Regions from separate parts of the Pseudoalteromonas sp. AWH4_217 genome, predicted to be linked through region 3. Evidence: predicted binding sites of a transcription regulator. Region 3 holds the regulator's gene; each other region holds the start of a gene.
What was found. The regulator sigma-54, encoded in region 3, starts transcription at its own class of promoters, with help from an activator protein. The targets are predictions, from matches to a motif close to GTTGGCACGNNNNTNGNNT.
Positions count from the first base shown of each region.

Region 1: ACXAH1_RS14950 (flagellar assembly protein T N-terminal domain-containing protein) is a predicted target of sigma-54. The motif match lies at 1,009-1,027, and genes of this name have one in related genera.
Region 2: ACXAH1_RS16010 (DUF4097 family beta strand repeat-containing protein) is a predicted target of sigma-54. The motif match lies at 969-987, and genes of this name have one in related genera.

Region 1 covers NZ_JBSWYM010000011.1:74,289-76,539, reverse strand. The annotation lists gene ACXAH1_RS14960 (ImmA/IrrE family metallo-endopeptidase) at 1-302, opposite strand, end outside; gene ACXAH1_RS14955 (LPP20 family lipoprotein) at 433-933, opposite strand; gene ACXAH1_RS14950 (flagellar assembly protein T N-terminal domain-containing protein) at 1,068-2,251, shown strand, end outside.
Region 2 covers NZ_JBSWYM010000012.1:129,360-131,610, forward strand. The annotation lists gene ACXAH1_RS16005 (MBL fold metallo-hydrolase) at 1-771, opposite strand, end outside; gene ACXAH1_RS16010 (DUF4097 family beta strand repeat-containing protein) at 1,028-2,056, shown strand; gene ACXAH1_RS16015 (SDR family NAD(P)-dependent oxidoreductase) at 2,191-2,251, shown strand, end outside.
Region 3 covers NZ_JBSWYM010000002.1:31,014-33,264, reverse strand. The annotation lists gene lptB (LPS export ABC transporter ATP-binding protein) at 1-282, shown strand, start outside; gene ACXAH1_RS01900 (RNA polymerase factor sigma-54) at 327-1,835, shown strand; gene hpf (ribosome hibernation promoting factor) at 1,861-2,148, shown strand; gene ACXAH1_RS01890 (PTS sugar transporter subunit IIA) at 2,151-2,251, shown strand, end outside.

The DNA.
Region 1 (2,251 bases), on a different contig from region 3:
CCTCTGAGATCAATGTACTCGTATTCTTTATCCGTGTTGTCAGATTCAATACGGGAAATATAGTGCCCAAGCTCATGAGCACAGCTAAATCGCTTTCGATTTAAATGATCGTCCTGATGCAGCACAATCACGGGATCCGTTCCGGCTTCTTTGATCAACGCCCCAGATACTTTTTCTGGTAGCGCCATCTCCACGACGTCAAGCCCAAGTGACTTGCAGATAGTCACAGGATCAACCGGAAACTGGTTATCACTCCACAGCCGTTTAAGCACCTTTTGAGCTTCAGTTCTTGGGTCCAGCACAGACCAGCCTCCATTTACCTTGAAATACACCTCTGATATTCAGAGGTGATGTGTATATTTAAACAGTATAAATTGAAGGCACATTGAAAGCAAAGGGCATAATTGGCCGACCTGACCCGACAGGCCTGGCTCAGTAATAAGTGACACGCTCCACTTTACGTGGTTTAACCTCACCAATATACAAATCGTAAACCCGCTTCATATCAAGCTCCAGTTCCGTGGTGTAGATGTCTCCCACCGCATAGCTTTTCATGACTTTGGCGCCTCGGATCAGACCCTGCACCTGGCTGCGTAACCCATCATTCTGCGCCACTGCGCCCTGTACTGTGGTGCTGGCACTCAATCGGTGACCATACACCTGCTCTGCAAGCTCTCGGTAAGCTTCAAGCTTAGAGACCTTAATGGCCATCAGCATTTTTTCACTGTCACTGCTGCCCGGCTGAGAGCTCAGCGGAGCATAACCAACCGCCTTGAGCACGGGATAAGAGTCGGGTTTCACATAGCTGTATTCAACATGCTTGTCTATGATAGAGCTACATCCCGCCAGACCCAGTGCCGCAGCCGTAACAACAGCACAGGATTTGAGCAGGTTGACTACCCGCTGACGCCAAAGCGCTCTAAACTGATTCATAGGGTAACTCCTCTGTGTGGCACATTTGCCATATCATCAAGTAACAAATCTTTATGCACAAACCTTGCCAATACCTTTGGCACAGGACTTGCTGTGCTAAGTTAGAGATTTGCTTAAAGTTCGGTAATAAAGTCATGAAATTGTCGCGTATTATGAGTGTGTTACTGGCTACCGCCAGTTTTGGGGCCAGCGCAGAGTGGTTTGAGGTCACGGGCTACGCCAATGCACACACAGAAGATCTGGCCGAAGCTCGTCAGGAAGCCGTGCAGGACGCCATTACTCAGGCGTTAATCTTCTCGGGCGCCACGGTATCTAGTGTTACCACACTGGCCGATGGGGTATTGACGCAAGATCAAATCAAGATAAAGAGCCATGGTGAGATCCAGCAGATCAACCTCGTTTCCGAACAAAAGCAAGATGGGATCGTCAGTGTCACTTTGCATCTGGATATTTTCCCCAAGCTGGAGCAGTGCGCACAAGCGGCGATTGCAAAACAAGTAACCATTACACAAAGCCAGCTGATCCAGCCTCATCAGGCCAGACTGGGTCAAATTTTTGACATCGCAAAAGCCAGCAGTGAGCGGCTTTATCATACACTGGCACAGCGCAACCTCACCGTTAAGCCGATCCCATACCTGGATCATGCGATCAATGCTCGGCCGTTTTTTACCCAACGTTTTGAATATGATGGGCAGCTGATTGACTCTCTGACCATGTTAAGCAACAGTCAGTATGTACTAATGAGCCAGATCACCGACATTGCAGCGGGAGATAAAACCAACGATGACTACGCATTCTGGCAGGATGAAGAATATGTGCGCAGCTTTAAAATCGACTTTGTTGCATTTGATGCCCTGACCCGCGACAAGGTCTGGCAGAAACACTACGCCGTCAGCGGCGTCTGGCCTTTTGAAAAAACCAAGATTGTTGATGTCTACAGCGATACCTTTTGGCGTACCAACTATGCCAAGCAGATCCAGAGCGTCTTTAACAGCGTGGCCCAGGATCTGGACTCTGCACTGTCATGCTTGCCCAGCAGAGGTAAAATATTACATCGCGAGCAAGGCAAGTTAGTGATAAATCTTGGCCGTAATCACGGCATTGAAGCAGGACAGCTGCTCACCATTTCTCATCGACGAGATATGCAGGGCACGACCAATCAGTTTTTCCCACAAAGCATCAAAACCCTCAACCAGGTGCGTATCATTCAGGTCAATGCGCAAAATGCCATTGCAGAAAACATCTCAGAGCGGCCGCTGAATAATATCCAGATCAATGATTTAGTCGAAGTCATGGTACAGAAACAGGAAGACTTTGC
Region 2 (2,251 bases), on a different contig from region 3:
TATTTGCTGTGGTTTGGCATACCCAATGCCTGCGTCTTCAAACGCACGGACGTCGTCCTCTCCGTGATAGTGGTAAGCGCATATCCTGGCCAGAATGGCTGGCGGGTATTCTTTTAGTAGTTCATCCAGACCAGCATGGCTGGGGTTACCCGACGCCACACAGTCGTGAAATATGATCTCTCCCTGACCTATCTGGTGGATTAATAGTTCAGGGATTGGTCGGGTATCGCCACTATAGAAAAACCGCCCGGGAAGATGCAGGGAGAACGCACTACCAGGAGCCTGATGACGCACCGGGTAACAATTTAACCGGACCTGCTGATGAAAAAAGTACTCACCAACCGGGTGTAACTCAAAAGTGTGCCAGATATCTTCACGTTGCTCTGCCAGCCCAGTATAAGCCAGCATGGCACACAATGACTGGATAAGTTGCACAGGCACATACAGGCGAACTTTTTGCTCACTCAATGCTGCTTTGAAGTAGAGCTGTTCCAGCCCGCCAATATGATCGTAATGCAGGTGCGTAATAAATACCGCCTGAGGCAGAGACTGACCGCCAAAAGCCCGCTTAAATCGCAACAGGGTATCGTGGCCACAGTCGATAAGTAACCAGGGTGAGTCGTTACTGCAGATAACACATGCTGAATTCCCAAGCTCCGCAGCACTGGCCGCCCCAACCCCGAGAAACATAGCGCAATCCGGAATTCTTGCCAGCGCCTGTGTATCACTCGTATTGTCCTGTGTCGGCCGGGTTACTATCGAATGTAACATCTGTCTGCTCGTCAATGAAAGCCACTCGGTACAAGTCCAATGCTAGATGCAATAATTGACAATTCAGTGACACACTCAAACCTACACACATAATTAGTTACACTAATATTTGGTTAAATTCACTAAATTCAGTCACTATGCGTTCTGAACCAAGGCTTAAAAATAGGCTATCCAATTGATATTGTTATAAATATATTTTTGGCACTCGTTTTGCTGAACCTGTACATATCAAAAAAGAACAAAATGGAAACTCACCATGATAAAAACACTCTCTCCCTTATTCGCAGCATTGGCACTCAGTGGTTGTGTGATCCATATCGATGGCCACAGCAAAACAGTGGCCGATGTAGAACTGCAAAAAAGCCTGACACTGGATGCAGCAAACCTCTCCAGCCTGGTCGCAGATACCAGTGCGGGTTCACTGGACATCATTGGTGACGATAACCTCACACACATCGAAGTCGATGCCAAGATACTGACCGACAAAGAGCATAGCTATCAGCTCAGTCTTGAGCAGGACGGCAACAACGCTCGACTGGTCGCAAAGCAAAACACCCGGGTCGGCATTGTCTGGTACAGCGGCAATAGCCCCAGAATCGATCTCACTGTGCGTGTGCCTAAACACCTGGCATTGGATATTGACGATAGCTCTGGTGACATTGCCATTACAGGAATGACAGGTGATATTGAGCTGGAAGACGGTTCCGGGGACATCAGCATTAATGGCGCGGCCAATGTCAAAATTGATGATGGCTCAGGACAAATGATTATCCGCGGTGTCAGTGGCATGCTGGATATTGAAGATGGCTCTGGAGACATCAGTATTCAGGGTGGCAGTCAGCTTAAGCTCGACGATGCCTCTGGGCAAGTTTATATCACTGACATTAGCGGCGATATGGACATCGAAGATGGCTCCGGCGACCTGCAGATCATTGGTGGACGCTCTCTTAACCTGGACGACGAATCAGGCAACATCAGCCTGACTGACCTGAGTGGCGACCTGACCATAGTCGATGGCTCCGGCAATCTAGAGATCCGTGGCGGCAACTCGCTGGACTTACGCGATGACTCCGGCTTTATCAGAGTTCAGAACTTGCAGGGTAGTGCCAACATAAACGATGGCAGTGGTAACCTGGTAGTACAAAACATCAAAGGCCACGTTACCATAGATGATGACTCTGGCGACATCGAAGTGATTGAAGCAGGTGGCCTCACCATCACAGGTGACACTTCGGGTGGCCAGCGCATTGAAAAAGTCCGCGGTGAAGTCAACATTCGCGACTAGTTCGATGTAATACCAGTCCACATTATTAGAAAAAGAACGACACTTTTTGCAAGTAAAGCGTCACCTTTTGCCAGTGCACTTCTTAATGTCAGCTTCTACAATGGCATCATCAACTCAGGTAACAAGGTGACATCATGACTTACACAAATACAGCTCTCATTACTGGCGCGTCGTCAGGTATTGGTTTGGAACTCG
Region 3 (2,251 bases):
GCACGCGCGCTTGCGGCAGATCCAAAATTTATCTTATTGGATGAGCCTTTCGCTGGTGTTGATCCCATTTCAGTGTTAGATATAAAGAAAATTATTGAACACCTAAAAAACCGCGGTATCGGCGTATTGATTACAGACCACAATGTGCGTGAAACGCTGGACGTCTGTGAGAAAGCTTATATAGTGTCACATGGTGAACTGATAGCAGCAGGCACCCCGGAGCATGTTCTGGCCGATCAAACCGTGCGGGATGTCTACCTAGGTGAGCAATTCAGGCTATAGTTATAAGATTAGAAGTAAATAACAAAAAGGATTGTTAGAGATACATGAGGCAATCGCTACAGCTGCGCATGGGGCAGCAACTGACAATGACACCACAGCTGCAACAGGCTATTCGTCTGTTACAGTTGAGTACGCTAGATCTCCAACAAGAAATCCAAGAAGCGCTTGATAGCAATCCTTTGTTGGAAGTGGAAGAGGGTGAGTCTGAATCACACGATAATGAAACACAGTCCAAATCGGATACTGAGTTAGATCAACACGCAACCAATGATAGTGACAGCTTTGAGGACTCGGCTGTCAGTGACTATGAGCAAGACAGCGACGCTGCATTAAACAAAGACACCGTCAGTGACGATCTGGCAATGGACGTCACCTGGGATGAGTACATCAGTGCCGCCCCGGCAAGCAGCTCTGGCCCTATGCCAGAAGATGAAACCATCTATCAGGGAAAAACCTCTGAGACGCTGCAAGAATACATGATGTGGCAACTGGAGCTCACTCCCTTTAGCCCAACTGACAGAGCCATTGCTCTGGCAATCGTCGAAGCCGTTGACGACGCTGGTTTATTGACTATCAGCTGCGAAGACATTGTTGAGAGTATGAATCAGGACAATGACGACGAACAAATCGAATTGGATGAAGTCGAAGCCGTACTGAAACGTGTTCAATTATTTGATCCCGTTGGTATTGCAGCCCGCAGCTTGCAGGAATGTTTGTGTATCCAGCTCAATCAGTTTGATCCAGCCACTCCGTGGTTAACCCAAACCAAAGAGATTCTGACGGAACATATCGATCTACTCGCAAGTCGTGACTACCGAACTTTGATGAAAAAGACTAAGCTCAAAGAAGCTGAGCTTAAAGAAGTCATGACCCTGATCCACAGCCTTAACCCCAAGCCTGCCGCCAGTATAGTGCAAGAAGAAGCAGACTATGTGATACCGGATGTCTCGGTGAAAAAAGTGAAAGGCCGCTGGGTTGTTGAACTCAACCCGGACTCTATGCCGAAGATAAGAGTAAACGATCACTATGCCGCTATGTCCCGTTCAGTCAAGTCGAGCACCGACAGTCAGTTTATCCGCTCGCACTTGCAAGAGGCAAAATGGTTTATTAAAAGTCTCGAAAGCCGCAATGAAACTTTATTGAAAGTTACCAATTGCATTGTGCAACAACAACAGGCATTCTTTGAACATGGCCCCGAGGCGATGAAACCTATGGTACTCAATGATGTGGCCGAAATGGTCGACATGCATGAGTCCACAATTTCACGTGTAACAACGCAAAAGTATATGCACACGCCTCGCGGTATTTATGAGTTGAAGTATTTCTTCTCAAGCCATGTCAGCACTGAAAACGGAGGAGAATGCTCTTCGACTGCAATCAGAGCATTGATCAAAAAGCTAATTGCCGCAGAAAATACAGCTAAGCCATTAAGTGACAGCAAAATCGCGGATGTATTGGCAGATCAAGGGATCAAAGTGGCTAGACGTACAATTGCCAAATACCGAGAGTCTTTGGCTATCCCACCGTCGAATCAGCGTAAAAGCTTGATTTAGACGTAACTACAGAAGGAAAATGCTTATGCAACTAAATTTAACTGGTCGACATGTAGAAATCACCGATTCGTTAAGAGACTATGTAACAAACAAGTTTGCGAAGCTAGAAAGGCACTTTGATCACATCAACAATGTGCATGTAATCCTAGATGTCGAAAAGCTCATCCAAAAAGCAGAAGCCACATTACATGTGAACGGAGGGGAGATTTTCGCCTCGACCGAACACCGGGATATGTATGCCGCAATAGACGGACTCATCGATAAGCTTGATCGTCAGGTGATCAAGCACAAAGAGAAGCTAACTCGACACTAATCATGAAACTAAGCTCATTGATTTCACAGGACTGCAGCAAAGCTGCGGTCCTTTTTAATAGCAAAAAACGTATTTTAGAATACATCAGCGAGTTGGCACATAG